3 regions of the Bacillus haimaensis genome follow, and region 1 is predicted to be linked to each of the others. Evidence: a T-box and tRNA genes for the amino acid it is inferred to sense, from the RefSeq annotation. Region 1 holds a T-box; the other regions hold tRNA genes.
What was found. The T-box of region 1 lies ahead of proS (proline--tRNA ligase). A T-box ahead of a tRNA ligase gene usually reads a tRNA of that ligase, here a tRNA-Pro.

Region 1 (10,245 bases):
GTCCACCCAGACCCATTTATAGGCATTCACATTCAAGTTGTCAATCCTTATATCTTTATCTAAATGATGATCTTTTGTCATTCCCACAATTCGTATCACAGTATCTTCCTCTCGCTCTTTCTATAGTTTACTTATACCCCTTTTCCGAAAGTTTTAAATCCAGCGTTGACTCTTGGGTTACCCAAAGGCCTATACTTAAGGTAGACGGCAGAGGTGCACATCTGTAAAGTCTGTTTGGAGGAGTGTAAGCATGTTTAAAATCGGGGAATTTGCAAAACTGAGTGGCCTGTCCATTCATACGTTATACCATTATGAGAGCATAGGCCTGATTGAGCCAAGCTTTGTCGATCCGCATACCAATTACCGCTACTATGACGCGGACCAGCTGGTGTTGATCAATAAAATCGTCGCGCTGAAGGATGCGGGATTTGCACTTGGGGAAATTGTGAAGGTCCTTGGGGACGTGCCAATTAACAAAGAACTCATCCCCTTGCTCGAATCAAAAGCCGAATCCCTGGAAAAACTGCTCGAGCAGGAAACCAACAGACTCGAACGTCTCCGTACCAATATTTTTCTCATAAAAAACGGAGGGGTACCGATGATGAATGACATCTCAATCAAGAAAGTGGAGCCGATATTAGTAGCTTCAATTAGAGAAGAATTTAAAGAAGAGAGTTTTGATACTTTTTGTGAGAGGCTTTGGAATGAAGTGAATGAATACATCGACCGTTCGCCTGCCAAACGGACGATTCCGTGTATGACCCTTTACCATGCAGGTTTATATGTCCATACGGATTCAGTGATTGATCTAGAGGTTGCTGAGCCGATTACGAAGGTGATACCAGAAAGCGCGACCGTGAAGGTGCACGAACTACCTGCCGTTGAAAAAATGGCATGTGTGGTGCATAAAGGACCTTTTTCCACTATCGGAGGAACTTCGCGCGCCTTGTTTGAGTGGATTTCCGAGAACCGGTATAGCGTAAGTGGTCCTTTACGGGAGATCTATCATAAAGGGGACTGGGTGACCGAGGATACGAGTGAGTATGTGACGGAGCTGCAGGTGCCGATTGGATAGCTTTTTCAAGACGCGAGGATTTATTTCCTCGCGTTTTTTGACTGCCGGTTAATCATTTTCTTTTTCATGAAACCTCCCTCCACTATGTGCGTAATACATAGTAATAAAACATTGAGGGGGAATGTAACTTGAAAGAAAAAGGCTGTATCAAATGCGGATCCACCAGCGCAGGAACAAAAGAGATCGCCACAACCGGAACAGGGCTGTCCAAAATGTTCGATGTCCAGCATAACCGCTTCATCGTCGTTTTCTGCAAGAACTGTGGCTACTCGGAATTCTATAACAAGGACACCTCCACCGCTTCGAACTTGTTGGATTTCTTTTTTGGAGGGTGAGGTTCTATATCGTTTAAGCGGGCGTCCCAAACAATGGAGACGCCCGCTTTTTAGATTGCTTCAGCTTTTATGATGAACCGCTGCTGCGTGACATCAAAATAGCCCTTTGACTGGATGCTGCGGTGGATGCTATAAAGTTGTTCCATATAATCAACAACCTCAAAGTCCGGAATCTGCCAGGGAATGGCCATCAAATAATAAATCAACGCCCCTACGTCATAAAATCGCTGGATAGGCGATTCCTCTTTGAATAAAGTTACACGAAAGCCATTCTCCTCAAGCTCTCTTTTAGCGAAGTCCAGCTGCCAGTGGAGGTACTCGTCGTTCAACGGAATCCCGAGCGCTTCATTGATTTCGGCACAATCCGCCCCTCCAACCTGCTGCATCAGAAAAATCCCTCTGTCCGAGGTGACCCTTCTTACCTCAGGTGCAGAATAGGCTTCATGCTTGTTGATGATGAGGTCGAACTGACCTTTTGCAAAAGGCAGGAGATTGTCCTCCTCTATCTCGACCACGGTCACCCCCAATGGTCCGAGCCGCTTTTGGGCGATGGGAAAGTTGGGCTTGTATCCTTCCGTTGCAAACACAGACTGTGGAAACGGCTGAAGCTTGGCAAGAAGCTCGCCCCCACCTGTCCCCATATCAAGCAAGGATGTCGCATCAGTGATCAGCCTTTTCGCCATACTGCCGTAAGACCATGAGAGCAGGCTGTTGGCCATACGCCCTGTATCCGTCACATAGGAAAAATCCCACCCGGAGAAATCCTGTTCGGCCTCTTTTAAATAATGGATGAATGATTTGTCATTTAACATGTGATTACCTCCAATTTTAGTATGCTTTGCGCAGGCTTGCCCGCCGGAGGTCCGCGACTGCGTTTTTATATGTCATGCTTCAATAGATTCATAGTGGATAGTCCTTTCATCTTTATCTCCTTCTAATATACCAAATGTTCCGACTGCTTAACTCTCCCAGTCAAATAATATTTCCAACCTCCTGTTTTATATTCTCTTGTATACGACCATATTGATACTAAGACTCTGTGAATATATCAGTTCTAAGGTCCATTTTATTCACATATACAGGTATTAACTCTTACTATGGGACAAGCACTCGAATTGGAGGGAAAATCTTATGAGAGATTTAAAAACCTTGGAAAGCATGCGAGGCACAAGCATCCTCGTTATGGTAAGCGGTATTTATGAAGATGTCCTGGATCCGCTTGCGAGGCATCTCGAGGCTATGGAAGAATCGAAAGGGCTATCACTCTTTTTACGTACCGGGGGCGGGGATACAACCACGGCATTTAATATAGTGAATCTGATCAAGCAATATTTCAAAGAGTTTGAGATTATCATCCCGACCGTGGCCCATAGTGCAGGAACACTCTTGTCACTTGGGGCAAGCAGGCTAGTCATGACAAAACAGGCCTCCTTAAGCCCATTTGATCCATCTGTCCGAAACGACCGCATTAATGATGGAATGAATATAAGCTGGCGCGATGTTAGTTATTTTATGTCCAGCGCACGCGAAAGCTTGAACCTGTCGACTTCTGGGGATCCAGCGCAGCCCCTGCAAGCACTTATAGAAAACCAGGTCCACCCTTTACTGTTGGGACACGCAGAAAGAACCGTCTCGCAGATCAGGACGTATGCCCCGCTTTTGCTTGGCAACCGCCACAACCGGCCTGCCGAAGAAATCATCCATCATTTTCTGGAATCCAATACACATCATAACTTCCGATTCTATAGGGATGAGGTCAGTCGCGTAGGGCTAAACGTCATCCATCCCACGAAAACGGAAGAAAAGCTGATCCTATCCATTTTTGAGGACATCTCCAAGGAACTGGACCTGAATAACCATGAAAACAAACGGGGGCATGTGAAGGCGCTGATTCAATCTAGTAAGTACGGCAAATCAGTCTGCATCAACACCAAGGAATTTGAAGGTTGGATGGATGAAGATGAAAGGTTTACGAAGGCGAAATTATTATCCTGATGGAAAGGAAAGCATGTCTGTTTAGGAGACATGCCTTCTTTTTATTTTCACAAATATTCTTCAATGACAGCCATCACCTTATGCGGCCCGCCTGCTTTATTCGAAGGAATAACCAATATGCTGCATGAATCGGGATAGTAACCCGAGGCAAAGCTTACACCGGGGTCATATCCCATCACATGGTACTTATAAATGGCATCGTTTCGTTTGTCGATCCATATACCGTATCCGTAATATTCATCTTTCCCAACCTCTACATGGGGAGTGAGGAGTTGGCTTGTGATTTCTACATTCAATAATTTCCGCTCCATCAAGGCTGTCCAAAGCTTCGCCATATCAGGTGCTGATATATAAGCCCCGCCATCCGCCCCACCTTTTATAGGTATGGAATAGATATTACTTCTCCAGGTTCCATCTTCGTTATCTATATAGCCTGTCGCAGTATCGTCAGGTAACTGGTCGAAGGAGAAATATCCTGAGCCCTTCATTTCGCAAGGGAGAAATATATTCTTCTCCACATAATGTGTAAAGCTTTCACCGGTGACGTGTTCAACCAACATTCCCAATAATACAAATCCGGCATTATTGTAATGGAATCTTTCACCAGGCAGGAACATCATTTTACCCTGCTGGAACATTGGCAAAAAATCTTCCAATTGCTTTATCTGATACATGGGCCTGTTTTTCCACAGATCCTCATAATCCTCCATTACTTCTTCGTCAAAATAATCCGGTATTCCCGATGTATGAGTTAACAGGTGATGTACCGTAATCCCCTTATCAAAATGAGGAAAGTCATTGGACGTCAGCACTTCACTGATTTTCGTCTCGAATGCCAGCTTCCCCTCCTGAACAAGCCGACCTATCGCGATGGCTGTAAAAAGCTTGCAGCCCGAAGCAATCCCGAATCTGGTCTCCACCTTATTTGGCAATCTATCAGACCGGTTGGCATATCCAAGGGCAGATCTATACAAAACTTCATTTTTTTCCTGGATCCATACAACACCAGAAAAATCAATCTCTCTGGCTTTTTCCTCTATTACACTATTTATCTTCATTCACACACACATCCTATTGTTTGTTCAATGGCAAGTGGTTAGGGACTCACTAACAATATTACCATATTATTCATAAGCGATTTCATTCTTCTCTACCAACATACCAAATATTCCGAACCTTATCTGCAACAGTTCCTCCCATTACCTGATACAATAGAAAATATAGAATGTCAAAGGGGGAACTCTCTATGAAAATACTTGTTGTTGGTGCAGGCGCGGTCGGCGGCTACTTTGGCGGCAGGCTGTTGGAAAAAGGCGAAGACGTGACTTTTTTGGTAAGGGAGAAGCGGAAAAGGCAGTTGGAGGCGACCGGCCTGGTTGTCAAAAGTGTACATGGGGATGCAGTGTTGCAGCCTTCTCTCCTTACAAGCGGTCAACAGGTGGAAGCCTATGACGTCATTTTATTATCCATGAAGGCTTATCACATGGAGGCGGCAGTGGAAGATTTCAAACCGTATGTCGGGCCTGGAACGATGATCGTTCCGTTGTTGAACGGGATATCGCATGTGGAAAAGCTGGTTACTGCCTTTGATGAAAAGAATGTCCTCGGCGGCTTGTGCTTTGTGGAATCGACGCTGGATTCAGAGGGCAGCATCGTGCAGACGAGCGGCATCCATGATCTCGTTTTCGGGGAACGCAACGGCGAGCGGACCGAACGGGTGTTGAAGCTTGCAGAGGTGTTTGGCGGTACGAAGAGCAATTTTGTCCTATCTGATAATATCAACCGGGATATGTGGCATAAGTATCTGTTTATCGCTACTTTGGCAGGTGCGACGACCTTGTTCCGCTCACCGATAGGCCCTATCAGGGAAGATTACCTGGGAGCTGCTATCATAAAAGATACCTTGCATGAAGTGGCAGCCGTGATGCGCAGTGTGGATGCACCGATTGCGGAAAATATCGTGGAACTGAACTGGGACAAACTCCACAGCATCGAAGCCGGCATGAAATCCTCCATGCAGCGTGACATGGAAAAAGGATTACCGGTTGAAGCGGACCACTTTTTCGGGTATCTGCTTGGGCTAGCGGCAGACAAAGAGATTTCCGTACCGACTTTGGAGAAAATCTACGCCAATTTGCGTATTTATGAAGGACAATAACGGTTTGAATGGTGCTTCCTGTGGGACAGGGGCACCCTTCTTTTATGAAAATAGGTAATTGCCGGTCTTAGTTAGAGGCTGATATTGGTTAATCGATCCAAAAGTGTGGGTGATCGAGCGGAAAATGGACCAAATCGATCCGTTGGAGAGGATAATTGATCCGAAACCTGTCATTATCGGTCCAAACCGTGCAATAATCGATCCAAAATACAAAAAATGGAAAAGTTTTTAACCAGACCTATAATTTCCCAAAAACGTATTCCAATCAAAAAGCGAACCCCCTCACAAAATTGTGCTGGAGTTCGCTTCCCTCTTTCCCATGCATTAAGTTAAACCTAGTAAGCCTTCGCCCAATACACCATATGCTTCGCTTTCGCACCGCAGCACACACACTCATCTGCCAAGCTCTCCTGCTCAAACGGCATGCAGCGCGATGTTGCACTTGTTTCTTCCTTGATCTTTTCCTCGCAACTCTGCTCGCCGCACCACATTGCTTTGATGAAGCCGGCCTTTTCCTCGAGCTGTGTCTTGAACTCGTCAAAGGTTACCGCCACGCTCGTTTTGTCCTCGCGATGCTGTCTTGCTTTTTCCAGCAGGCTCGCTTGGATATCCTCTAGCACCGAAGCAATGGTCGATTCCAATCCGTCCACCGATACCGTCAGCTTCTCACCCGTATCACGGCGCACGAGCACGACCTGGTTCTGCTCGATATCACGAGGTCCAGCTTCTAAGCGAAGTGGAATTCCTTTCATTTCGTACTCATTGAATTTCCAGCCAGGCTTCTTGTCGCTAGCATCAATGCCGACGCGAAACTGTGCAGCCAGACGCTCCTTCAAGTCGAAGGCAAAATCAAGCACTCCCTCTTTATGCTGGGCAATCGGAACAATCATCAGCTGTGTTGGAGCTATTCTCGGTGGAACGACCAAGCCCCGGTCATCGCCGTGGACCATGATCATGGCACCGATGATGCGCGTGGTAAAGCCCCATGAAGTCTGCTGTACATACTGCTGCTTGCCTTCTCGGTCAAGGAATTGGATGCCGAAAGCCCTCGCAAAACCATCACCAAGATGATGGGACGTCGCGGACTGCAGCGCCTTTCCGTCATGCATCAAACTTTCAATTGTGTACGTATGCTTCGCTCCAGCAAACTTTTCCTTCTCCGTTTTCTGGCCCTTCACGACCGGGATCGCGAGGAACTTTTCGCAGATCTCGGCATACACTTCGAGCATTTTCACCGTTTCTTCCTGTGCAAGCTCATCTGTCTCATGGCAAGTATGCCCCTCCTGCCACAGGAACTCTAGTGTACGAAGAAATGGTCGAGTCGTTTTCTCCCAACGCACCACGTTCGCCCACTGATTGTACAGCTTCGGCAGGTCGCGGTAGGAATGGATGATATTTTTGTAGTGCTCCCCGAAAAGCACCTCAGAGGTCGGGCGCACGACCAGACGCTCTGCAAGCTTCTCATCGCCGCCATGTGTCACCCAAGCCACTTCCGGTGCAAAGCCTTCAATATGGTCCTTCTCTTTTTGCAGCAGGCTCTCCGGAATGAAGAGCGGCATGTATACATTCTCATGGCCTGTTTCCTTGATGCGGCGGTCCAGTTCATTCCTGATATTTTCCCATAGCGCATAGCCATAGGGACGGATGATCATCGAGCCGCGCACACTCGAATAATCCACAAGCTCCGCCTTCGTCACGACATCGGTATACCACTGCGCGAAATCCTCATCCATACCGGTAATTCTCTCTACAAACTTCTTGCTCATCGCAAACACCTCTTTTATCAAAATAAAAAAAGCCACGCTCGTATAAGGGACCATTTCTGGCGGTACCACCCTCATTCAAAGCATCGCTTTACACTCTTCCATGGTAACGGTTTTGAACCGCTGCATCTTCAATCAATCCGACACAGAACTCCGAGGCAGGTTCGAATGAACATCTATAGGCGCCTTTCACCAATCAGCACCCTCTCTAAATAGACGCGACCATCCTACTAATCCTCTTCCACGTTTTCATATTTGAAAAGATTATATCCAGTTTGGTATGTATTGTCAATATTCTTAAAAAGGGAGCTCGTGCGTTCGATAGTCGATGCCCATTTCATCAAACCAGGCATTCAGGCCAGTCCATAAATTTTCACATAGCTTATAGAGGGTTTCTTTTTCACGAAGATCCCCGACTTCAAGAAACTCCACAAGCTCCCGATATCCGCCTGGCTTTGACTTCAAATCCAGTGACTCCTCATAGGTCCGAGCCCTTGTCGTGTAGTATGTACGGTTGGCCAGCCCGATCAATTTTGCGGTCTGCCAGGCCAGGTCCTTTGCACCAAGCGGAATATAGCTAGAATTCCCGTTTTCAAAATTGTTCCTGATTTTGCCCATCGTTTCATACGGTTCCCAAATCATGAATGTCCGCATCATGTCCCGCACCGATTCCTCCGATGCCTGAAACGGTACTTCCTTCAACTCAGCAAAAATCCCCTCTGGATCATGGATAGCTAGAACATTGACGAATGATCCTGCCCAGATGGACCAACCATCATCCATCCTTCTTGCCCGTTCAAACAGCTTGCTCTTTTCACGGCAGCTGAGCTCCAGCTTGAACTTGCCGTAAATGAATTCATGACCCGGAATCGATACGCCGTCCTTTGTCACCACGTGCATCTCGATATCGGAATAAAGGCCCTCTTTTTTATAGGCAGTGGAGCCGTAGACACCGACCGCTATGATATCCTCCCCGAATCTTTCCATCAATCGATCTGTAATAGTCCGGATCATGTTCATCTTCTCTTCCCTCGTTGTTGGTGAAGGGTATGCCAGCATGCTCCTAATCCCCAATCTCAATCAATTCTGTCTTCGTCCCTATTTTCACGGCCTGATAGCTTGCTCCCGCTACCGTTTGAAACAGGATCCCTTGAACGGATTCATCCTGACTAGCCAATTCCTGCATTTCTTCTTTTGATAGTTCATTAGAATCAAACATAACCGTGCCTTTTATTCTTAGGTTGTTGCCTTCCAATTTCTCCAACTCAACTATCTCGTGGTCTAGCATTCTTTCTTCAATCCAACCGGCAATCAACGGTTCGATGCTGTCTACATTTATCGCAAGCCCTTTACTATGGGTCAAGGTGATATCATATGTCATAAGCTGATGGCCTAGCTCCTCATCCCCTTCCATTGAGAAGGTCATTTCGTTAAGGCTTACCTCCATAGGCTCGCTCGTTTGCGGATCTGCACTGCAAGCACCCAGTAGGAAGGCTAGCAGGACAGAAAAAATTAAGCCCTTACATTTTCCGGCACTCATCAGATTGCCTCCTTTTTCAATAATGCTGTTTTCGCATACATTGTTGTTATTGACGTATCCAATGTAAACACGTAATATTACTTGCTATCGTGCTCTTTTCCCTTGTCATAGATTAATTTTCTTAGAATGATAAAGGGAAAAATGCTGTAAAAAATCCAAAAGCCGATTTTCTACGGACAAAAGCAACAAACTTTACGAAAAGAGCCTTAAAAAGATGCGCTCGGTTAAAATCTTAACATAATTTCCTGAAAATGGAGAGGGATAGCTTCCCTATTTTCAGATTTTTTGAAACTTTACATTTATAGTTCCGTATAACTAGAATAGTAGGGAGGCAAGGCATTCCTCTAATCTGAAAACGAAAGTAGGGACTGCACATGACCAAAGCACAAATCATCCAGCACCATCAAAAATTCATGAACTGGGTACAAACACTCGGCGACCTCTCTGAGTCCCAATGGAGAGCTCCAATTTCACATGAAAAATGGACCGTCGCAGAAGTGATCGGCCATCTGATTCCATGGGATGAATTTGTCCTACATAAAAGAATACCTTATTTTCTGACTGGCGAAACATTACCAACAGCACCAAATCCGAAGGTCGTAAACGAACTCGGGGCAAAGGATGCGAGAATGGAAGATAGTCAGGTGACCCTCCGCCGATTTCTTTCTACCAGAAGGCAGCTATTGGAGGAGATAGAGCAAATCGAGGAGCTCTATTGGGAGCAGGAGATTACAATTGGTGCCACTACTCTTAAGCTATCGGATTATTTTACAGACCTGGCCAAGCATGATGACCATCACGCTGACCAGATCAAAGCCATCCTTTGAAACTTTTTCTGCCTGTTGCCGTCTAGTGTTATAAAAGGGGGATTACCTATGAGATCAAGATTTATTTTGCCTGCATTCTTTCTTTTATTACTACTCGCATTAGCAGGCTGTGGAAAAACAGGAGAAACAGATGCGGCCGGGAATAAAATATACCCTCCTGATGAACAGGGGTATGTGGTGATTGACGGTGAAGAGAAAAAATTAGAAAAAGGGAATTACTCTTGGGAAGTGAAAAAGGGATTAACCACGGAGGTTACGCAGACAGATGCGGCTTCTCCCAATCAGATAGCAGAAAACGTTGAAGCGATTACGGCTCCGCCTGACACGGAAATGTCCTTTAAGCTTGTCGGCGATCCTACATTTAAAGTCTACCTCTGGAATAAGCAGGACCGCGAAAAAGAAATAGAATTGCAGGAAGGAAAATTTCGCACCCCAACTGAAAAGGGCCGGTACATTTATGAAGTATTGGCAGAATGGGAAAATGGGGAAATTTCATATACCTATGTCATCGAGCTTGAGTAGCCGGGGCGGGACCACCGTCCCTCCCCTACC
Region 2 (10,245 bases), 110 kb from region 1:
CTCACCTTAGGATTCTCTCCTCGCCTACCTGTGTCGGTTTGCGGTACGGGCACCATACTCCTCGCTAGAGGCTTTTCTTGGCAGTGTGAAATCAGGAACTTCGGTACTATATTTCCCTCGCTGTCACAGCTCAGCCTTATAGGAGAAGCGGATTTGCCTACTTCTCAGCCTTGCTGCTTAGACGCACATATCCAACAGTGCGCTTACCCTATCCTTCTGCGTCCCCCCATTGCTCAAACGGAGTGGAGGTGGTACAGGAATATCAACCTGTTATCCATCGCCTACGCCTTTCGGCCTCGGCTTAGGTCCCGACTAACCCTGAGCGGACGAGCCTTCCTCAGGAAACCTTAGGCATTCGGTGGAAGGGATTCTCACCCTTCTTTCGCTACTCATACCGGCATTCTCACTTCTAAGCGCTCCACCAGTCCTTCCGGTCTAGCTTCAACGCCCTTAGAACGCTCTCCTACCACTGTTCGTAAGAACAGTCCGCAGCTTCGGTGATACGTTTAGCCCCGGTACATTTTCGGCGCAGAGTCACTCGACCAGTGAGCTATTACGCACTCTTTAAATGGTGGCTGCTTCTAAGCCAACATCCTGGTTGTCTAAGCAACTCCACATCCTTTTCCACTTAACGTATACTTTGGGACCTTAGCTGGCGGTCTGGGCTGTTTCCCTCTTGACTACGGATCTTATCACTCGCAGTCTGACTCCCATAGATAAGTCTTTGGCATTCGGAGTTTGACTGAATTCGGTAATCCGATGAGGACCCCTAGTCCAATCAGTGCTCTACCTCCAAGACTCTAACATATGAGGCTAGCCCTAAAGCTATTTCGGAGAGAACCAGCTATCTCCAGGTTCGATTGGCATTTCACCCCTACCCACACCTCATCCGCTCACTTTTCAACGTGAGTCGGTTCGGGCCTCCATTCAGTGTTACCTGAACTTCACCCTGGACATGGGTAGATCACCTGGTTTCGGGTCTACGACCACGTACTCATTCGCCCTATTCAGACTCGCTTTCGCTACGGCTCCGTCTCATCGACTTAACCTTGCACGGGATCGTAACTCGCCGGTTCATTCTACAAAAGGCACGCTATCACCCATTAACGGGCTCTAACTACTTGTAGGCACACGGTTTCAGGATCTATTTCACTCCCCTTCCGGGGTGCTTTTCACCTTTCCCTCACGGTACTGGTTCACTATCGGTCACTAGGGAGTATTTAGCCTTGGGAGATGGTCCTCCCTGCTTCCGACGGGATTTCTCGTGTCCCGCCGTACTCAGGATCCACTCAGGAGGGAACGAAGTTTCAACTACAGGGTTTTTACCTTCTATGACGGACCTTTCCAGATCGCTTCATTTACCCCGTTCCTTTGTAACTCCATGTTGAGTGTCCTACAACCCCAAGAGGCAAGCCTCTTGGTTTGGGCTAATTCCGTTTCGCTCGCCGCTACTCAGGAAATCGCGTTTGCTTTCTCTTCCTCCGGTACTAAGATGTTTCAGTTCCCCGGGTCTGCCTTCAGTACCCTATGTATTCAGGTAAAGATACTGCTCCATTACGAGCAGTGGGTTTCCCCATTCGGAAATCTCCGGATCAAAGCTTACTTACAGCTCCCCGAAGCATATCGGTGTTAGTCCCGTCCTTCATCGGCTCCTAGTGCCAAGGCATCCACCGTGCGCCCTTAATAACTTAACCGTTGACAAACTAATTGTCATGTTTTTTCGATATCAGCGATGATATCTTAAAAGAAAATTACTAAGATGAACGATACTTGTGAATGTATCTTGATATTACTTAACGTTATCTAGTTTTCAAGGAACATGGCTACTGATTTACATCACTTCATGCGATGATTCAGAGCGTTACTTCATGCTGCCATGCGCTGAGGAATCCAACTTCTTGAATTCACTTGCAGACGCAAGCGCATATTTTTTTGAGAGAATGCTCTCTCAAAACTAAACAAAACAAACAGCGTCATATTCCTTAGAAAGGAGGTGATCCAGCCGCACCTTCCGATACGGCTACCTTGTTACGACTTCACCCCAATCATCTGTCCCACCTTAGGCGGCTGGCTCCAAAAGGTTACCCCACCGACTTCGGGTGTTACAAACTCTCGTGGTGTGACGGGCGGTGTGTACAAGGCCCGGGAACGTATTCACCGCGGCATGCTGATCCGCGATTACTAGCGATTCCGGCTTCATGCAGGCGAGTTGCAGCCTGCAATCCGAACTGAGAACGGTTTTATGGGATTGGCTCGACCTCGCGGTTTTGCTGCCCTTTGTACCGTCCATTGTAGCACGTGTGTAGCCCAGGTCATAAGGGGCATGATGATTTGACGTCATCCCCACCTTCCTCCGGTTTGTCACCGGCAGTCACCTTAGAGTGCCCAACCTAATGCTGGCAACTAAGATCAAGGGTTGCGCTCGTTGCGGGACTTAACCCAACATCTCACGACACGAGCTGACGACAACCATGCACCACCTGTCACTCTGTCCCCCGAAGGGGAAAGCCCTATCTCTAGGGTTGTCAGAGGATGTCAAGACCTGGTAAGGTTCTTCGCGTTGCTTCGAATTAAACCACATGCTCCACCGCTTGTGCGGGCCCCCGTCAATTCCTTTGAGTTTCAGTCTTGCGACCGTACTCCCCAGGCGGAGTGCTTAATGCGTTAGCTGCAGCACTAAAGGGCGGAAACCCTCTAACACTTAGCACTCATCGTTTACGGCGTGGACTACCAGGGTATCTAATCCTGTTTGCTCCCCACGCTTTCGCGCCTCAGTGTCAGTTACAGACCAGAAAGTCGCCTTCGCCACTGGTGTTCCTCCAAATCTCTACGCATTTCACCGCTACACTTGGAATTCCACTTTCCTCTTCTGCACTCAAGTTCCCCAGTTTCCAATGACCCTCCACGGTTGAGCCGTGGGCTTTCACATCAGACTTAAGAAACCACCTGCGCGCGCTTTACGCCCAATAATTCCGGATAACGCTTGCCACCTACGTATTACCGCGGCTGCTGGCACGTAGTTAGCCGTGGCTTTCTGGTTAGGTACCGTCAAGGTGCGAGCAGTTACTCTCGCACTTGTTCTTCCCTAACAACAGAGCTTTACGACCCGAAGGCCTTCATCACTCACGCGGCGTTGCTCCATCAGACTTTCGTCCATTGTGGAAGATTCCCTACTGCTGCCTCCCGTAGGAGTCTGGGCCGTGTCTCAGTCCCAGTGTGGCCGATCACCCTCTCAGGTCGGCTACGCATCGTCGCCTTGGTGAGCCGTTACCTCACCAACTAGCTAATGCGCCGCGGGCCCATCCTTAAGTGATAGCCGAAACCATCTTTCAATAAGGAACCAGGAGGTTCCTTATATTATCCGGTATTAGCTCCGGTTTCCCGAAGTTATCCCAGTCTCAAGGGCAGGTTGCCCACGTGTTACTCACCCGTCCGCCGCTGACTTACAAAAGCAAGCTTTTGTAAGTCCGCTCGACTTGCATGTATTAGGCACGCCGCCAGCGTTCATCCTGAGCCAGGATCAAACTCTCCAATAAAGAGTTTGAGCTTATGCTCAAATGTTGACTAGCTTATGTTTCTTTTTCGTTCTTTGTTAATCTCTATAAGATTAACGTGGACGCTGTTGTTTTGTTTAGTTTTCAAAGATCATTAAATCATTTTGGAGCGGGTGATGGGAATCGAACCCACGACATCAGCTTGGAAGGCTGAGGTTTTACCATTAAACTACACCCGCTAAAAACAAAATCGGGAAGACAGGATTCGAACCTGCGACCCCTTGGTCCCAAACCAAGTGCTCTACCAAGCTGAGCTACTCCCCGTTTAATTTATATGTTGGCGCGCCCGAGAGGACTCGAACCCCTAACCTTTTGATCCGTAGTCAAACGCTCTATCCAATTGAGCTACGGGCGCTAAATTTAGTTGTAATTTTCGTTAGCCGCTCAATGGCGACTTAACTATCATACCAAGTGCAGCATTCAATGTCAACACTTTTTTCGAAAAGTTATTTCGATGCGGCCGAGAAGAGTCGAACTTCCACGGGGTTGCCCCCACTAGGCCCTCAACCTAGCGCGTCTGCCATTCCGCCACGACCGCATATATAAGGCTGAAAAAATATGGTGCGGGTGAAGGGACTCGAACCCCCACGTCAATGACACTAGATCCTAAGTCTAGCGCGTCTGCCAATTCCGCCACACCCGCAAGGTGTTAGTACAAAAAATAAAGATGGCTGGGCTAGCTGGATTCGAACCAACGCATGTCGCAGTCAAAGTGCGATGCCTTACCGCTTGGCTATAGCCCATCGAATAGATGTTTATTTAAAAAGGAATAAGTTCCTCTGGTGGAGGATGACGGGATCGAACCGCCGACCCCCTGCTTGTAAGGCAGGTGCTCTCCCAGCTGAGCTAATCCTCCAGGATAGAAATGGGAAGCAAAACATGCAGTTTTGCATCCCACTTAGTAGTGACCCGTACGGGATTCGAACCCGTGTTACCGCCGTGAAAGGGCGGTGTCTTAACCGCTTGACCAACGGGCCTGAAATATTATGGCGGAGAAGGAGGGATTTGAACCCTCGCGCCGCTTACACGACCTACACCCTTAGCAGGGGCGCCTCTTCAGCCACTTGAGTACTTCCCCGAATATGGCTCCACCAGTAGGATTCGAACCTACGACCCTTCGGTTAACAGCCGAATGCTCTACCGCTGAGCTATGGTGGAACGGTACATGAAATAGTTTTACGAACGTTGCACCCTACGGTACAAAAACCATTAACAAATCGCTATTCTTTCAAATAGGCGACTTCCTTTATTTTAATAAGCTTGTCTTAAAATGTCAAGCCTTTTTAAAACAGAAAAAGATATATGATTATAACATTTTGTACGCTTCGTAAAATAGCGACTTTAATAAAATAGCACAGGTTAATCCTTTCTGTCAATACGGTCTGTGACTTCTTTTAACCTTCCTCTGCATTTCCCGCAACGGTACTTCACTATATTAACTCTTCTTACCCGTTTATATACTTGCTGGCATTGTACACATTCATAATAGCGATAGTTTTTCGGTTTATTGGATGGGGCTTCTATCGGTGTACAGAAGCGAGGCGCCCCTACCTTTTTCAGGAGAATCCTGAAGTCCTGGTCTCGGTGCTTATACCCCATCCCTCTTTGATGAAGGTGATAGTGGCAAAGTTCATGCTTGATGATACCGATCAACTCATCCATTCCTAGGGCATCGTAGTATCGTTTATTTATTTCGATATCGCCTGAAGATGTCAGGTACCTTCCCCGGTCGTCTTAAGACGCGGGTTGAAAGAAGCTCTATGGATAAATGGGAGGTTGAAGTATTTTAAGGAGGTTTCTTCAATCAGGGTTTGCAGATGTTTGTCATCCATGTGTATCTTCCTTTCCTTTGAACCAACACAAGTATACTGCATAAACTACTTATACATAAAGGAAAAGTATTTAAATTTAAGGAGGTAAGCCTTATGCCCTCTTGGTTTAAAAAACAGATGCAACGCGCCTACTTGGAAAAAGACAGATATCAGATTAAGATGCTGAATCAATGTTGGTTTTTTTATCATAAAAAGAACGGATAGAAAAAGAAATGCCGCTCCTGGGATAAGGGGCGGCATTTCTTTTTCATTATTTAGACCTCCTGCTTTTCAGGGGCAAGCATGGTGAGGGAGACTCTTCCCTTGTTCACCTCAACACCGTCCACCCAGACTGTTACGATATCTCCTACTGAGACGACATCGAGCGGATGCTTAACAAAGCGGTTGCTGAGTTTTGAGATGTGGACAAGTCCATCCTGTTTGACTCCGATATCAACGAAAGCGCCGAAGTCCACGACGTTACGGACGGTTCCTTCGAGTTCCATCCCTTTTTTCAGATCTTCAAGCTGCAGGACATCCTTCTTCAATAGAGGTGTCGGCATATTATCTCGCGGATCACGCTCCGGGCGGATCAGGGACTCTATAATGTCCTGTAGCGTAATGTCACCGATGCTCAAGTCTGCTGATAACATTTGGACATCAACATTCTTCAAAGCTAGCTGCAGCTTCTCGGTCCCGATTTCCTTTTCAGAAACTCCTAATTGCTTTAAGAGCTTTTTTACATCCGGATAGGTTTCGGGGTGGATATCTGTTCTATCTAACGGCTGCTTACCGTCGATGATACGCAGGAAGCCGATACACTGTTCATAGGTTTTGGCTCCAAGTCTTGGAATCCCTTTCAATTCTGAACGACTGCTGAACTTCCCTTGCTCATCCCTCTTTTTGATAATGTTGTTGGCCACCGTTTTCGATAATCCTGCCACATACTGCAAAAGGGAGGATGATGCGGTGTTAACATTTACGCCTACTTGGTTTACTACTGTTTCGACCACGAAGTTTAGGGATTCAGCCAATCGTTTTTGGGCAACGTCATGCTGGTACTGCCCGACACCCACTGATTTCGGATCGATTTTCACCAGTTCCGCTAATGGGTCCTGTAGACGGCGGGCAATGGAAACAGCACTTCTTTCTTCTACTTGAAGGTCAGGGAACTCCTCCCGTGCAAGATCAGAGGCAGAGTAGACGCTTGCACCGGCCTCATTTACGATCAGGTAGGATATGCTTTTTCCTGATTGCTGGATAACTTCTGCAATCAATTGTTCCGTTTCCCTTGAAGCGGTCCCGTTCCCTATCGCAACCACCTCGATGTTATAGGTCTGCAGGACATCCAATAGTTTCTGAATTGCCTCTTTCCGTTTATTGACTGGGGCATGAGGATAGATAACTCCAATAGTAAGAACCTTTCCAGTTTCATCCACTGCGGCAAGTTTACACCCGGTACGATAGGCGGGATCTACACCAAGCACAACTCTGCCCTTCAAAGGTGGCTGGAGCAAAAGATTCCGCAGGTTTTCTGAGAAGATATGTATTGCCTGCTCTTCCGCCTTTTCGGTCAGTTCTTTTCTCAGTTCCCGTTCTATGGCAGGTTCGATCAAGCGCTTATAGCTGTCCTCGACTGCCTCTTTTATTAATGATGCGACGAGAGAATGTTCTCTTTTAATCACCTGTTTGTTTAAATAAGAAAGAACTCTTTCTGCAGGCGCCTTAACGGAGACGCGTAGGACATCCTCTTTTTCCCCACGGTTTACAGCAAGTACTCTGTGTGGCAGTACTTTATTAATCGGTTCTTCATATTCGTAATACATCGCAAAGACTTGTTTTTCATCTTTCTCTTCAGACTTGACTACCGACACGATTCGGCCCTGCCTAAAGGTCAGGTCACGGATGTATTGGCGATAAACCGCTTCATCCGAGACCATTTCCGCAATGATATCCTTTGCACCTTCCAACACTTCCTCCACAGTGGATACTTCTTTTTCCCCAGACAGGAACTCCTGTGCCTTTTCCTCGAGTGATGGTGCAGAGGGAAAGCTCATTAGCCATAATGCATATGGTTCCAAGCCCTTTTCCTTTGCAATGGTCGCTTTTGTACGGCGCTTTTGTTTGTATGGTCGATAAAGGTCTTCCACCTGTTGAAGCTTCGAGGCTTTCATTAAACTGCTGCGAAGTTCTTCTGTCAGTTTGCCTTGTTCGTCGATCAGTCGGATAACCTCTTCTTTTCTATTTTCAAGATTCTGTATGTATTGCCACTTTTCCATGACTGCCCGTATTTGGACTTCATCAAGTGAGCCGGTTTGCTCTTTTCGATATCTGGCGATAAAAGGAACCGTATTCCCTTCTTCTAATAGTGAGATCACTTTTTTCGCTTGTGATTTAGTAACCTCAACGTCTTTTGCAAGTTGATTGAGTAGCTGTTCGTTTTTTTGATTCCATTCCACTATTTTTGCCTCCCTACGTTAAATCCCACTTCCATTTTATCAAAGTTTCAAGAGGATGTTCAAAAAGTCCGGTAAAAATAGCTTCGAATTTCTTCGTCAGCTTGCCTCTCCGCTCCTCACGTATCCCAAATATACGCTGCGGTGCTCGAGACTTCGCTTCCTCGAACTTCTTTGCTCTTTTTATCCTCCTTTTTGAACATGCACTTCAAGGGAAAAAGAAAAGACTAACAACATTTGTCGTTAGTCAAAAGCATAAACATTATTGAATTTCACCTGATATGATGGTTACATCGTCCATGCCATCCGTTGTATAGACTGCTGCAATTTCCAGCAGGGAAGTGGCAGATGGAATATCCTTGATGTATTTGCGTACAGATGGAATATTCAAACCATCCGAGTATACAAAGAACTTCATTTTTGACGAAAAAGGAAATCGATGAGTTTTCACATTTTGAGGTTTTCCAGATAAGTAGCCTTTGACCGGAAGAGGATAAATAAGCTTTTCTGACGGAGGGTAAAGGAAAAAACGGATATTACCAACGCAGCTGTAAACAACCTCTTGTTTGTTGTAGTTTACTTTAAAGACAGATACTGCAGCTCCACGCTTATTTTTCATAGCTTCGTTACAAGCTTTCATTATCTCTGTAACGTCTTCTTTTTCATGGGCTTTGGCAGCGGAGATTACCGCTTGCGAAGCATCATGTGCAAATTCCCCACTACCTAAGCCATCAGCTACGACACATATAAAGTAATCATCTGTAGCGTTCACATAGTAGCTATCACCACAAAAGTACATTCCGTTTTTGGGATTCTGATAGGCATTCACGTTCACTTTTTCATGTTGGAACTGTTCAATCATGAAAAGATCTCCGTACTAGTGTTATCCGCTAAAAATGCTTGTTTCAATTTTGTTAAGGCTTTTCTTTGCAGTCTTGATACATGCATCTGTGAAATACCCAGCTTCTCACCGGTTTCCTTCTGGCTCATATTATGAAAGAAGGTGCACTCAATGATCTGCTTTTCTCTTTCGGAGAGTACATGGAATATTTTTTGCAGAAGCATCTGTTGATCCACCTGTTCAAAACCACTGTCTTTGTTACCGACAATATCAAGGATCGTGACGGTGCTTCCATCAGAATCAGCTTCTATTGCGTTATCGACGGAAAGTGCTTGATAATTCTGGCTCATCTCCATCGCTTCCAATACTTCTTCCTCTGTAACCTCTAGATAATCGGCAATTTCATACACTTTCGGAGAACGCTGAAGCTCATTTGTCAGCTCTTCTACTGCCGATTTTATTTTCGGGCCAATCTCTTTGATTCTGCGAGGAACATGGACACTCCACGTTTTATCTCTTAGGAATCGTTTGATTTCACCGATAATAGTTGGAACAGCGAATGCCTCAAAGCTTCTTCCAAAGCTTGGGTCAAAACGCTTCATGGCACCCAGCAATCCAATCATCCCCACTTGGGAAAGATCTTCATGAAAGGATTTGCCTCTCGAATACTTACGAGCGATGGATTCAACAAGTGCAGTATAATGCTCGACTAATTGCAACTGCGATACTTCACAGTTTTCCTGTTGGTACCGCTCCAATAGCATATTAACATCCAATTTATTGGACGGAGATTGTTTCTGCATCCCTTTCCACCTGCTCTCCTTGTACATACTTTGTCATGAAGACTGTAACGCCCTGATTACTGTGTACTTTCACATCATCCATCAGCGTTTGGATTAAGAATAATCCTAACCCTCCTTCAGGCAAAGTTTCTACGGGTTGTGATTCGGAATAAGGTCCAAGCTCCTCTCTGACTTTTTCGAAGTCAAAGCTTTTCCCGTTATCCGCTACCACAAGTTCCAGACGGTCCTTGTAGATTCCAAAACCTAATCTGATATTCCCTTCTTCATCCTGCTTATAGGCATGCTCCACAGCGTTGGTACACGCTTCACTGAGAGCGATCTTGATATCTTCGATTTCATCGTAGGAAAATCCCATACGATTAGCTATTCCAGATAAAGTAAGACGGATAACTCCTACATATTCAGCCTTAGCCGGAAAAGCCATTTCTATATAATCATAAGCCCGGTTCATTGTTCCCCCACCTTTAGTGAACTTATTTAATTTCCATTATTCCTGCTAAACCAGTAATATCAAACAGCCTTTTAAGACGATCGGAAAGTCCGATCAGACGGAAGATCCCATTGTTTGCTTTTACTGTTTTAAAAAATCCGACAAACATTCCTAAACCTGTACTGTCCATATAATTAACATTCGATAAGTCAAAAACGATTTCTCCACTGAAGCCCTCCAGCATCGGGGCAACCTTTTCCTTCACCTTTGGAGCAGTGTAGGCATCGATTTCTCCTTCTAATACAACGATCGTTTGGTTTAATTCTTCTTTTATTTGAATTTCCATATTC
Region 3 (10,245 bases), 1.4 Mb from region 1:
ACAATATATTTTTCAAGTGGCAATTCTAGCATTAGTTTGTTTTTCATTTATTATGAAGAAAGTGTATAAAACTATGAAGAATTTTCATCACTATTATAATCCTACTATATAGGTTCTATTTAGAGAGGGAAATTGCTTTGAAAATTATCAAAAAAAGTATTGCAATATAGTTTGTGGGATGGTATATTTAAGTTCGTCGCCAAGGAACACGGGTAACAAACGAATATCCTGGTAACAACGGTGATGAAAAAGTTTAAAAACAGCTTGACACTTTAGGGACAAGTTGTTATGATTAGGAAGTCGCTTTTAAGCGATTCGCATCACAAAATGATCTTTGAAAACTAAACAAAACAACAGCGTCCACGTTAATCTTATAGGGATTAACAAAGAACGAAAAAGAAACATAAGCTAGTCAGCATTTGAGCATAAGCTCAAACTCTTTATTGGAGAGTTTGATCCTGGCTCAGGATGAACGCTGGCGGCGTGCCTAATACATGCAAGTCGAGCGGACTTACAAAAGCTTGCTTTTGTAAGTCAGCGGCGGACGGGTGAGTAACACGTGGGCAACCTGCCCTTGAGACTGGGATAACTTCGGGAAACCGGAGCTAATACCGGATAATATAAGGAACCTCCTGGTTCCTTATTGAAAGATGGTTTCGGCTATCACTTAAGGATGGGCCCGCGGCGCATTAGCTAGTTGGTGAGGTAACGGCTCACCAAGGCGACGATGCGTAGCCGACCTGAGAGGGTGATCGGCCACACTGGGACTGAGACACGGCCCAGACTCCTACGGGAGGCAGCAGTAGGGAATCTTCCACAATGGACGAAAGTCTGATGGAGCAACGCCGCGTGAGTGATGAAGGCCTTCGGGTCGTAAAGCTCTGTTGTTAGGGAAGAACAAGTGCGAGAGTAACTGCTCGCACCTTGACGGTACCTAACCAGAAAGCCACGGCTAACTACGTGCCAGCAGCCGCGGTAATACGTAGGTGGCAAGCGTTATCCGGAATTATTGGGCGTAAAGCGCGCGCAGGTGGTTTCTTAAGTCTGATGTGAAAGCCCACGGCTCAACCGTGGAGGGTCATTGGAAACTGGGGAACTTGAGTGCAGAAGAGGAAAGTGGAATTCCAAGTGTAGCGGTGAAATGCGTAGAGATTTGGAGGAACACCAGTGGCGAAGGCGACTTTCTGGTCTGTAACTGACACTGAGGCGCGAAAGCGTGGGGAGCAAACAGGATTAGATACCCTGGTAGTCCACGCCGTAAACGATGAGTGCTAAGTGTTAGAGGGTTTCCGCCCTTTAGTGCTGCAGCTAACGCATTAAGCACTCCGCCTGGGGAGTACGGTCGCAAGACTGAAACTCAAAGGAATTGACGGGGGCCCGCACAAGCGGTGGAGCATGTGGTTTAATTCGAAGCAACGCGAAGAACCTTACCAGGTCTTGACATCCTCTGACAACCCTAGAGATAGGGCTTTCCCCTTCGGGGGACAGAGTGACAGGTGGTGCATGGTTGTCGTCAGCTCGTGTCGTGAGATGTTGGGTTAAGTCCCGCAACGAGCGCAACCCTTGATCTTAGTTGCCAGCATTAGGTTGGGCACTCTAAGGTGACTGCCGGTGACAAACCGGAGGAAGGTGGGGATGACGTCAAATCATCATGCCCCTTATGACCTGGGCTACACACGTGCTACAATGGACGGTACAAAGGGCAGCAAAACCGCGAGGTCGAGCCAATCCCATAAAACCGTTCTCAGTTCGGATTGCAGGCTGCAACTCGCCTGCATGAAGCCGGAATCGCTAGTAATCGCGGATCAGCATGCCGCGGTGAATACGTTCCCGGGCCTTGTACACACCGCCCGTCACACCACGAGAGTTTGTAACACCCGAAGTCGGTGGGGTAACCTTTTGGAGCCAGCCGCCTAAGGTGGGACAGATGATTGGGGTGAAGTCGTAACAAGGTAGCCGTATCGGAAGGTGCGGCTGGATCACCTCCTTTCTAAGGATTATGACGCTGTTTGTTTTGTTTAGTTTTGAGAGAGCATTCTCTCAAAAAAATATGCGCTTGCGTCTGCAAGTGAATTCAATAAGTTGGATTCCTCAGCGCATGGCAGCATGAAGTAACGGTCTGAAGCATCGCATGAAGTGATGCAAATCAGTAGCCATGTTCCTTGAAAACTAGATAACGTTAAGTAATATCAAGATACATTCACAAGTATCGTTCATCTTAGTAATTTTCTTTTAAGATATCATCGCTGATATCGAAAAAACATGACAATTAGTTTGTCAACGGTTAAGTTATTAAGGGCGCACGGTGGATGCCTTGGCACTAGGAGCCGATGAAGGACGGGACTAACACCGATATGCTTCGGGGAGCTGTAAGTAAGCTTTGATCCGGAGATTTCCGAATGGGGAAACCCACTGCTCGTAATGGAGCAGTATCTTTACCTGAATACATAGGGTACTGAAGGCAGACCCGGGGAACTGAAACATCTTAGTACCCGGAGGAAGAGAAAGCAAACGCGATTTCCTGAGTAGCGGCGAGCGAAACGGAATTAGCCCAAACCAAGAGGCTTGCCTCTTGGGGTTGTAGGACACTCAACATGGAGTTACAAAGGAACGGGGTAAATGAAGCGATCTGGAAAGGTCCGTCATAGAAGGTAAAAACCCTGTAGTTGAAACTTCGTTCCCTCCTGAGTGGATCCTGAGTACGGCGGGACACGAGAAATCCCGTCGGAAGCAGGGAGGACCATCTCCCAAGGCTAAATACTCCCTAGTGACCGATAGCGAACCAGTACCGTGAGGGAAAGGTGAAAAGCACCCCGGAAGGGGAGTGAAATAGATCCTGAAACCGTGTGCCTACAAGTAGTTAGAGCCCGTTAATGGGTGATAGCGTGCCTTTTGTAGAATGAACCGGCGAGTTACGATCCCGTGCAAGGTTAAGTCGATGAGACGGAGCCGTAGCGAAAGCGAGTCTGAATAGGGCGAATGAGTACGTGGTCGTAGACCCGAAACCAGGTGATCTACCCATGTCCAGGGTGAAGTTCAGGTAACACTGAATGGAGGCCCGAACCGACTCACGTTGAAAAGTGAGCGGATGAGGTGTGGGTAGGGGTGAAATGCCAATCGAACCTGGAGATAGCTGGTTCTCTCCGAAATAGCTTTAGGGCTAGCCTCATATGTTAGAGTCTTGGAGGTAGAGCACTGATTGGACTAGGGGTCCTCATCGGATTACCGAATTCAGTCAAACTCCGAATGCCAAAGACTTATCTATGGGAGTCAGACTGCGAGTGATAAGATCCGTAGTCAAGAGGGAAACAGCCCAGACCGCCAGCTAAGGTCCCAAAGTATACGTTAAGTGGAAAAGGATGTGGAGTTGCTTAGACAACCAGGATGTTGGCTTAGAAGCAGCCACCATTTAAAGAGTGCGTAATAGCTCACTGGTCGAGTGACTCTGCGCCGAAAATGTACCGGGGCTAAACGTATCACCGAAGCTGCGGACTGTTCTTACGAACAGTGGTAGGAGAGCGTTCTAAGGGCGTTGAAGCTAGACCGGAAGGACTGGTGGAGCGCTTAGAAGTGAGAATGCCGGTATGAGTAGCGAAAGAAGGGTGAGAATCCCTTCCACCGAATGCCTAAGGTTTCCTGAGGAAGGCTCGTCCGCTCAGGGTTAGTCGGGACCTAAGCCGAGGCCGAAAGGCGTAGGCGATGGATAACAGGTTGATATTCCTGTACCACCTCCACTCCGTTTGAGCAATGGGGGGACGCAGAAGGATAGGGTAAGCGCACTGTTGGATATGTGCGTCTAAGCAGCAAGGCTGAGAAGTAGGCAAATCCGCTTCTCCTATAAGGCTGAGCTGTGACAGCGAGGGAAATATAGTACCGAAGTTCCTGATTTCACACTGCCAAGAAAAGCCTCTAGCGAGGAGTATGGTGCCCGTACCGCAAACCGACACAGGTAGGCGAGGAGAGAATCCTAAGGTGAGCGAGAGAACTCTGGTTAAGGAACTCGGCAAAATGACCCCGTAACTTCGGGAGAAGGGGTGCTCTGTTAGGGTGTTAAAGCCCGAGAGAGCCGCAGTGAATAGGCCCAGGCGACTGTTTAGCAAAAACACAGGTCTCTGCGAAGCCGTAAGGCGAAGTATAGGGGCTGACGCCTGCCCGGTGCTGGAAGGTTAAGGGGAGAGGTTAGCGCAAGCGAAGCTTTGAACCGAAGCCCCAGTAAACGGCGGCCGTAACTATAACGGTCCTAAGGTAGCGAAATTCCTTGTCGGGTAAGTTCCGACCCGCACGAAAGGCGTAACGATCTGGGCACTGTCTCAACCAGAGACTCGGTGAAATTATAGTACCTGTGAAGATGCAGGTTACCCGCGACAGGACGGAAAGACCCCGTGGAGCTTTACTGTAGCCTGATATTGAATTTTGGTACAGCTTGTACAGGATAGGTAGGAGCCTGAGAAGCCGGAGCGCTAGCTTCGGTGGAGGCGTCGGTGGGATACTACCCTGGCTGTATTGAAATTCTAACCCGCAGCCCTTATCGGGCTGGGAGACAGTGTCAGGTGGGCAGTTTGACTGGGGCGGTCGCCTCCTAAAGAGTAACGGAGGCGCCCAAAGGTTCCCTCAGAATGGTTGGAAATCATTCGCAGAGTGTAAAGGCACAAGGGAGCTTGACTGCGAGACCTACAAGTCGAGCAGGGACGAAAGTCGGGCTTAGTGATCCGGTGGTTCCGCATGGAAGGGCCATCGCTCAACGGATAAAAGCTACCCCGGGGATAACAGGCTTATCTCCCCCAAGAGTCCACATCGACGGGGAGGTTTGGCACCTCGATGTCGGCTCATCGCATCCTGGGGCTGTAGTCGGTCCCAAGGGTTGGGCTGTTCGCCCATTAAAGCGGTACGCGAGCTGGGTTCAGAACGTCGTGAGACAGTTCGGTCCCTATCCGTCGTGGGCGCAGGAAATTTGAGAGGAGCTGTCCTTAGTACGAGAGGACCGGGATGGACGCACCGCTGGTGTACCAGTTGTCTTGCCAAAGGCATAGCTGGGTAGCTACGTGCGGACGGGATAAGTGCTGAAAGCATCTAAGCATGAAGCCCCCCTCAAGATGAGATTTCCTTTTACTTCGGTAAGTAAGATCCCTGAAAGATGATCAGGTAGATAGGTTCGAGGTGGAAGCATGGCGACATGTGGAGCTGACGAATACTAATCGATCGAGGACTTAACCCAAAAAACAATGAACGGCACTTGTGAATCTTGATAAGAAAAACGTTATCTAGTTTTGAAGGAATATAGCAAATAATGCTTGATTTTCTTTCAAAAGTTTATATAATATTAATAGTCTGGTGGCGATAGCGAAGAGGTCACACCCGTTCCCATACCGAACACGGAAGTTAAGCTCTTCAGCGCCAATGGTAGTTGGGGGCTGTCCCCCTGTGAGAGTAGGACGTTGCCAGGCTATATATATTCGGAGGATTAGCTCAGCTGGGAGAGCATCTGCCTTACAAGCAGAGGGTCGGCGGTTCGATCCCGTCATCCTCCACCAAGATTTTTTCACGTAGTGAAAATAATCAACCATTTTTCACGCAGTGAAAATAATCATCATTTCATGCCGGTGTAGCTCAGTTGGTAGAGCAACTGACTTGTAATCAGTAGGTCGTGGGTTCGACTCCTATCGCCGGCACCACTTTTCTTAAATATTTTACGTGCCATTAGCTCAGTCGGTAGAGCATCTGACTTTTAATCAGAGGGTCGAAGGTTCGAGTCCTTCATGGCACACCATTTATCTTGCGGGTGTGGCGGAATTGGCAGACGCGCTAGACTTAGGATCTAGTGTCTTTGACGTGGGGGTTCGAGTCCCTTCACCCGCATTGTAATTTTATAACGCGGAAGTAGTTCAGTGGTAGAACACCACCTTGCCAAGGTGGGGGTCGCGGGTTCGAATCCCGTCTTCCGCTCCAACAGACTTGCCGGGGTGGCGGAACTGGCAGACGCACAGGACTTAAAATCCTGCGGTAGGTGACTACCGTACCGGTTCGATTCCGGTCCTCGGCACCAGATTTTCTTCGCAGAAGCAAAATAACTTTCATAAGCGCCCGTAGCTCAATTGGATAGAGCGTTTGACTACGGATCAAAAGGTTAGGGGTTCGAGTCCTCTCGGGCGCGCCATTTACGGGGAGTAGCTCAGCTTGGTAGAGCACTTGGTTTGGGACCAAGGGGTCGCAGGTTCGAATCCTGTCTTCCCGACCATTAAGATTTCATTTGGGGCCTTAGCTCAGCTGGGAGAGCGCCTGCTTTGCACGCAGGAGGTCAGCGGTTCGATCCCGCTAGGCTCCACTTATAGAAATATAAACTTCACTTTTTTGGCGGTGTAGCTCAGCTGGCTAGAGCGTACGGTTCATACCCGTGAGGTCGTGGGTTCGACTCCCTCCGCCGCTACCAAAAAAAGGACCTTTAGCTCAGCTGGTTAGAGCAGACGGCTCATAACCGTCCGGTCGTAGGTTCGAGTCCTACAAGGTCCACCAGAAATTCTTATATTCGGAGGAATACCCAAGTCCGGCTGAAGGGATCGGTCTTGAAAACCGACAGGGGCGTCAAAACCCGCGGGGGTTCGAATCCCCCTTCCTCCTCCATTATATATATAAGAATGATGAGAATTTTATATGTATTTACATTGTCGCGGGGTGGAGCAGTCCGGTAGCTCGTCGGGCTCATAACCCGAAGGTCGCAGGTTCAAATCCTGTCCCCGCAACCAAATGGTCCCGTGGTGTAGCGGTTAACATGCCTGCCTGTCACGCAGGAGATCGCCGGTTCGATCCCGGTCGGGACCGCCATTTTTAACTTAATAGTGGCTCGGTAGCTCAGTTGGTAGAGCAATGGACTGAAAATCCATGTGTCGGCGGTTCGATTCCGTCCCGAGCCACCATTTTTATATTAATGAACATTAGCCGGTGTAGCTCAGTTGGTAGAGCAACTGACTTGTAATCAGTAGGTCGTGGGTTCGACTCCTATCGCCGGCACCAGTTCTACAAAAAAATAGTATTATGGCGGTTGTGGCGAAGTGGTTAACGCACCTGATTGTGGTTCAGGCATTCGTGGGTTCGATTCCCATCAGTCGCCCTTTTTTTTTTGCGGGTGTAGTTTAATGGTAAAACCTCAGCCTTCCAAGCTGATGTCGTGGGTTCGATTCCCATCACCCGCTCCATATGGGCCTATAGCTCAGCTGGTTAGAGCGCACGCCTGATAAGCGTGAGGTCGGTGGTTCGAGTCCACTTAGGCCCACCATATGATTTATTCCACCATAGCTCAGCGGTAGAGCATTCGGCTGTTAACCGAAGGGTCGTAGGTTCGAATCCTACTGGTGGAGCCATATTCGGGGAAGTACTCAAGTGGCTGAAGAGGCGCCCCTGCTAAGGGTGTAGGTCGTGTAAGCGGCGCGAGGGTTCAAATCCCTCCTTCTCCGCCATCAAAATTCAATCATGCGGCCCGTTGGTCAAGCGGTTAAGACACCGCCCTTTCACGGCGGTAACACGGGTTCGAATCCCGTACGGGTCATCAAAAAGTTGTGGTATTTTTATAAATATCATGGCTTTTTTTATTTTGCGAATTTGTTTGAATAAGCCTTTCTTCTCTTTACGTCGTAATAAAAAATATGATAATTTGATCTTATATTATTTTTTGATCCCCGGATTTTCTCATTATAAACGATATCAGTCCAATCAAATTCCTCCTAAACTAGCTGCTCCTTATTCCCCAAAGAAACTTCTTCTAACTTATTTTTATACCCCATATACTACCCAATAAAACCCAAATTCAAATAATAATATTATTATTTTTATATAACTTTTAAGATGTAACCGCTTCCACATTCATTCACCCTTCTTTTTCTGTAAAAAACTTTTCGACAAAATCTCTTATAAAACAATTGAATATCCTGTCATATTTTCTTTATTGTAAACCTTTACATTTATTCAGTCATATCAAGAACTCTGAAGGGATGGTAATGGAAGCGGTTTCCGTAAAACAGCGTATTTTCGACAAAATAGCAAAATATTGTGAATTTTGTAATTTCGTGTCTAGCGATTGGACCTTGTCGTAAAAAGGAGAATGGGTTAAAAAAGAGAATAGTAAAGTATAACAATAATCTTTTTGAAACTATTCCGAAAGGGTGACGATATTGATTGCAACGAGCGCCACTGATTTTCAGCTGCACCTATTTCATGAAGGGACCTTGTATAAAAGCTATGAGCTTTTTGGTGCACATGTAATAAAGCATCGGAAAAAGGTTGTCGGCACCAGGTTTACAGTCTGGGCACCTCATGCAAAGGCGGTTAGGCTGATTGGTACATTCAATGACTGGAATGGAAAAGAATACGTATTAGAAAAACTGAATAATGAGGGTGTCTGGAGTATTCAATTGCCAGAAGAGCTAACTGGCCACCTTTACAAATATGAAATAGTGACAAAAGAAGGGGAAGTGTTACATAAGTCTGATCCATTTGCATTTCATGCAGAGGTCCGTCCAAAGACCGCTTCCATCGTCTATGACCTGGAAGGATACAAGTGGAAGGATCAAAACTGGCGGAGACGAAAAAAGAGAAAGCTAGTGTATGAGAAGCCGATGTTCATTTACGAATTACATATGGGCTCATGGAAAAAGAAGGAGAACGGAGAGCTATACTCCTATTTGGAGCTAATAGAAGAATTGATTCCCTATGTGAAAGAGCATAAATTTACTCATATAGAGCTCTTGCCATTGATTGAGCATCCTTATGACAGGTCTTGGGGATATCAGGGGACAGGTTATTATGCTGCAACGAGCCGTTATGGCACTCCACGTGAGTTAATGGCTTTTATTGATGCCTGTCATCAAGAGGATATCGGGGTGATACTGGATTGGGTACCTGGACACTTCTGTAAGGATGCGCATGGGCTATCCATGTTTGATGGAACTCCAACATTTGAGTATCAAACCTACAATGATCGGGAAAATGAGGTATGGGGAACGTCCAATTTCGATTTGGGGAAGCCTGAAGTAAGAAGCTTTCTGATTTCCAATGCGATGTTTTGGATGGAGCATTTCCATGTGGATGGATTCAGGGTAGACGCTGTTGCCAATATGCTGTATTGGCCCAATACGCAGGAAGTCCATGCGAATCCTTTTGCACAGGAATTCTTGAAAAAGCTGAATGAAGCGGTTTTTGAATTCGACTACAGTGCACTGATGATCGCGGAGGATTCAACGGATTGGCCATTGGTTACCTCCCCTACATCTGTTGGAGGACTTGGTTTTAACTATAAATGGAATATGGGCTGGATGAATGACATTCTTAGCTATATGGAGGCTCCTCCCGAGCAAAGGAAGCATTTGCATGACAAGGTCACCTTTTCCATAGTCTATGCCTTTTCAGAGAATTTCATTTTACCTTTTTCCCATGACGAAGTAGTCCATGGGAAGAAATCTTTATTGAATAAGATGCCAGGAGAATACCAGGATAAGTTCAAGCAGCTGAGGCTATTGTATGCTTTTCTGGTCGCCCATCCAGGTAAAAAGCTGCTATACATGGGAAGTGAATTTGGCCAGTTTGATGAATGGAAGGACCTCGAGCAGCTCGACTGGTTCCTACTGGAAGAGTATGAAACACATCAGCAGATGAATCTATATGTAAAAGATCTGCTTGCCTTCTACCAGAGTCAAAAGGCTTTATATGAACTGGATCATTCACCTGATGGATTTGAGTGGATTGATGCAGATAATCGGGAACAAAGCATTTTCTCCTTTGTTCGAAAAGGAAAGAAGCAATCTGATACACTCGTGGTCTTATGTAATTTTACCGGAGCGTCCTATGAACAGTATAAAATTGGTGTTCCACTTTTAGCGGATTATGAAGAGGTTTTCCATTCCGATCACGTACAGATTGGTGGTACAGGTATCGGAAATGAGGAGGTAATTAGTGCGCAGGAAGGTGCATATCACGGCAAGGAGTTTCATATGATGGTCAATGTTGCGCCCTATGGAGTGAGCATGTGGCGTCCTAGGAAAATTCGAGGGGAGAGTAATGGGAGATGATGAAGAATAAATGTGTAGCAATGTTACTGGCAGGAGGAAAAGGAAGCCGATTAAGTTCCTTGACTAAAACACTTGCAAAACCTGCTGTACCGTTCGGTGGGAAATATCGGATCATTGATTTTGCATTAAGCAACTGCACCAACTCCGGGATTCATACGGTTGGCGTTTTGACACAATATCAGCCACTTGT

Region 2: it encodes a tRNA-Pro, which carries the amino acid that the T-box ahead of proS (proline--tRNA ligase) is inferred to sense. The anticodon was not compared.
Region 3: it encodes a tRNA-Pro, which carries the amino acid that the T-box ahead of proS (proline--tRNA ligase) is inferred to sense. The anticodon was not compared.

The regions. Positions count from the first base shown of each region.
Region 1 is NZ_CP158164.1:3,578,874-3,589,118, forward strand. It holds partial or broken gene corA (magnesium/cobalt transporter CorA) at 1-99, opposite strand, end outside; gene ABN702_RS18210 (MerR family transcriptional regulator) at 251-1,075, shown strand; gene ABN702_RS18215 (zinc ribbon domain-containing protein) at 1,204-1,410, shown strand; gene ABN702_RS18220 (class I SAM-dependent methyltransferase) at 1,461-2,222, opposite strand; gene ABN702_RS18225 (SDH family Clp fold serine proteinase) at 2,542-3,405, shown strand; gene ABN702_RS18230 (serine hydrolase domain-containing protein) at 3,453-4,463, opposite strand; gene ABN702_RS18235 (ketopantoate reductase family protein) at 4,652-5,563, shown strand; gene proS (proline--tRNA ligase) at 5,899-7,329, opposite strand; T-box leader at 7,372-7,579, opposite strand; gene ABN702_RS18245 (kanamycin nucleotidyltransferase C-terminal domain-containing protein) at 7,624-8,385, opposite strand; gene ABN702_RS18250 (hypothetical protein) at 8,390-8,866, opposite strand; gene ABN702_RS18255 (DinB family protein) at 9,241-9,693, shown strand; gene ABN702_RS18260 (hypothetical protein) at 9,742-10,215, shown strand; gene ABN702_RS18265 (NAD(P)-dependent oxidoreductase) at 10,241-10,245, opposite strand, start outside.
Region 2 is NZ_CP158164.1:3,692,885-3,703,129, forward strand. It holds rRNA gene ABN702_RS18720 (23S ribosomal RNA) at 1-1,694, opposite strand, end outside; rRNA gene ABN702_RS18725 (16S ribosomal RNA) at 1,987-3,536, opposite strand; tRNA gene ABN702_RS18730 (tRNA-Gly) at 3,660-3,733, opposite strand; tRNA gene ABN702_RS18735 (tRNA-Pro) at 3,745-3,818, opposite strand; tRNA gene ABN702_RS18740 (tRNA-Arg) at 3,833-3,909, opposite strand; tRNA gene ABN702_RS18745 (tRNA-Leu) at 4,010-4,092, opposite strand; tRNA gene ABN702_RS18750 (tRNA-Leu) at 4,114-4,197, opposite strand; tRNA gene ABN702_RS18755 (tRNA-Gln) at 4,223-4,297, opposite strand; tRNA gene ABN702_RS18760 (tRNA-Val) at 4,335-4,410, opposite strand; tRNA gene ABN702_RS18765 (tRNA-Glu) at 4,460-4,531, opposite strand; tRNA gene ABN702_RS18770 (tRNA-Ser) at 4,542-4,632, opposite strand; tRNA gene ABN702_RS18775 (tRNA-Asn) at 4,638-4,712, opposite strand; partial or broken gene ABN702_RS18780 (SprT family protein) at 4,914-5,386, opposite strand; gene cmpA (cortex morphogenetic protein CmpA) at 5,480-5,590, shown strand; gene ABN702_RS18790 (Tex family protein) at 5,641-7,824, opposite strand; gene ABN702_RS18795 (PP2C family serine/threonine-protein phosphatase) at 8,084-8,683, opposite strand; gene sigB (RNA polymerase sigma factor SigB) at 8,680-9,465, opposite strand; gene rsbW (anti-sigma B factor RsbW) at 9,440-9,916, opposite strand; gene ABN702_RS18810 (STAS domain-containing protein) at 9,939-10,245, opposite strand, start outside.
Region 3 is NZ_CP158164.1:441,063-451,307, forward strand. It holds rRNA gene ABN702_RS02040 (16S ribosomal RNA) at 441-1,990, shown strand; rRNA gene ABN702_RS02045 (23S ribosomal RNA) at 2,283-5,215, shown strand; rRNA gene rrf (5S ribosomal RNA) at 5,328-5,444, shown strand; tRNA gene ABN702_RS02055 (tRNA-Val) at 5,456-5,531, shown strand; tRNA gene ABN702_RS02060 (tRNA-Thr) at 5,597-5,672, shown strand; tRNA gene ABN702_RS02065 (tRNA-Lys) at 5,692-5,767, shown strand; tRNA gene ABN702_RS02070 (tRNA-Leu) at 5,776-5,856, shown strand; tRNA gene ABN702_RS02075 (tRNA-Gly) at 5,872-5,946, shown strand; tRNA gene ABN702_RS02080 (tRNA-Leu) at 5,955-6,043, shown strand; tRNA gene ABN702_RS02085 (tRNA-Arg) at 6,078-6,154, shown strand; tRNA gene ABN702_RS02090 (tRNA-Pro) at 6,159-6,235, shown strand; tRNA gene ABN702_RS02095 (tRNA-Ala) at 6,250-6,322, shown strand; tRNA gene ABN702_RS02100 (tRNA-Met) at 6,351-6,427, shown strand; tRNA gene ABN702_RS02105 (tRNA-Ile) at 6,434-6,510, shown strand; tRNA gene ABN702_RS02110 (tRNA-Ser) at 6,526-6,618, shown strand; tRNA gene ABN702_RS02115 (tRNA-Met) at 6,664-6,740, shown strand; tRNA gene ABN702_RS02120 (tRNA-Asp) at 6,744-6,819, shown strand; tRNA gene ABN702_RS02125 (tRNA-Phe) at 6,836-6,911, shown strand; tRNA gene ABN702_RS02130 (tRNA-Thr) at 6,933-7,008, shown strand; tRNA gene ABN702_RS02135 (tRNA-His) at 7,033-7,105, shown strand; tRNA gene ABN702_RS02140 (tRNA-Gly) at 7,117-7,190, shown strand; tRNA gene ABN702_RS02145 (tRNA-Ile) at 7,194-7,270, shown strand; tRNA gene ABN702_RS02150 (tRNA-Asn) at 7,281-7,355, shown strand; tRNA gene ABN702_RS02155 (tRNA-Ser) at 7,361-7,451, shown strand; tRNA gene ABN702_RS02160 (tRNA-Glu) at 7,469-7,540, shown strand; gene glgB (1,4-alpha-glucan branching protein GlgB) at 8,163-10,055, shown strand; gene ABN702_RS02170 (glucose-1-phosphate adenylyltransferase) at 10,052-10,245, shown strand, end outside.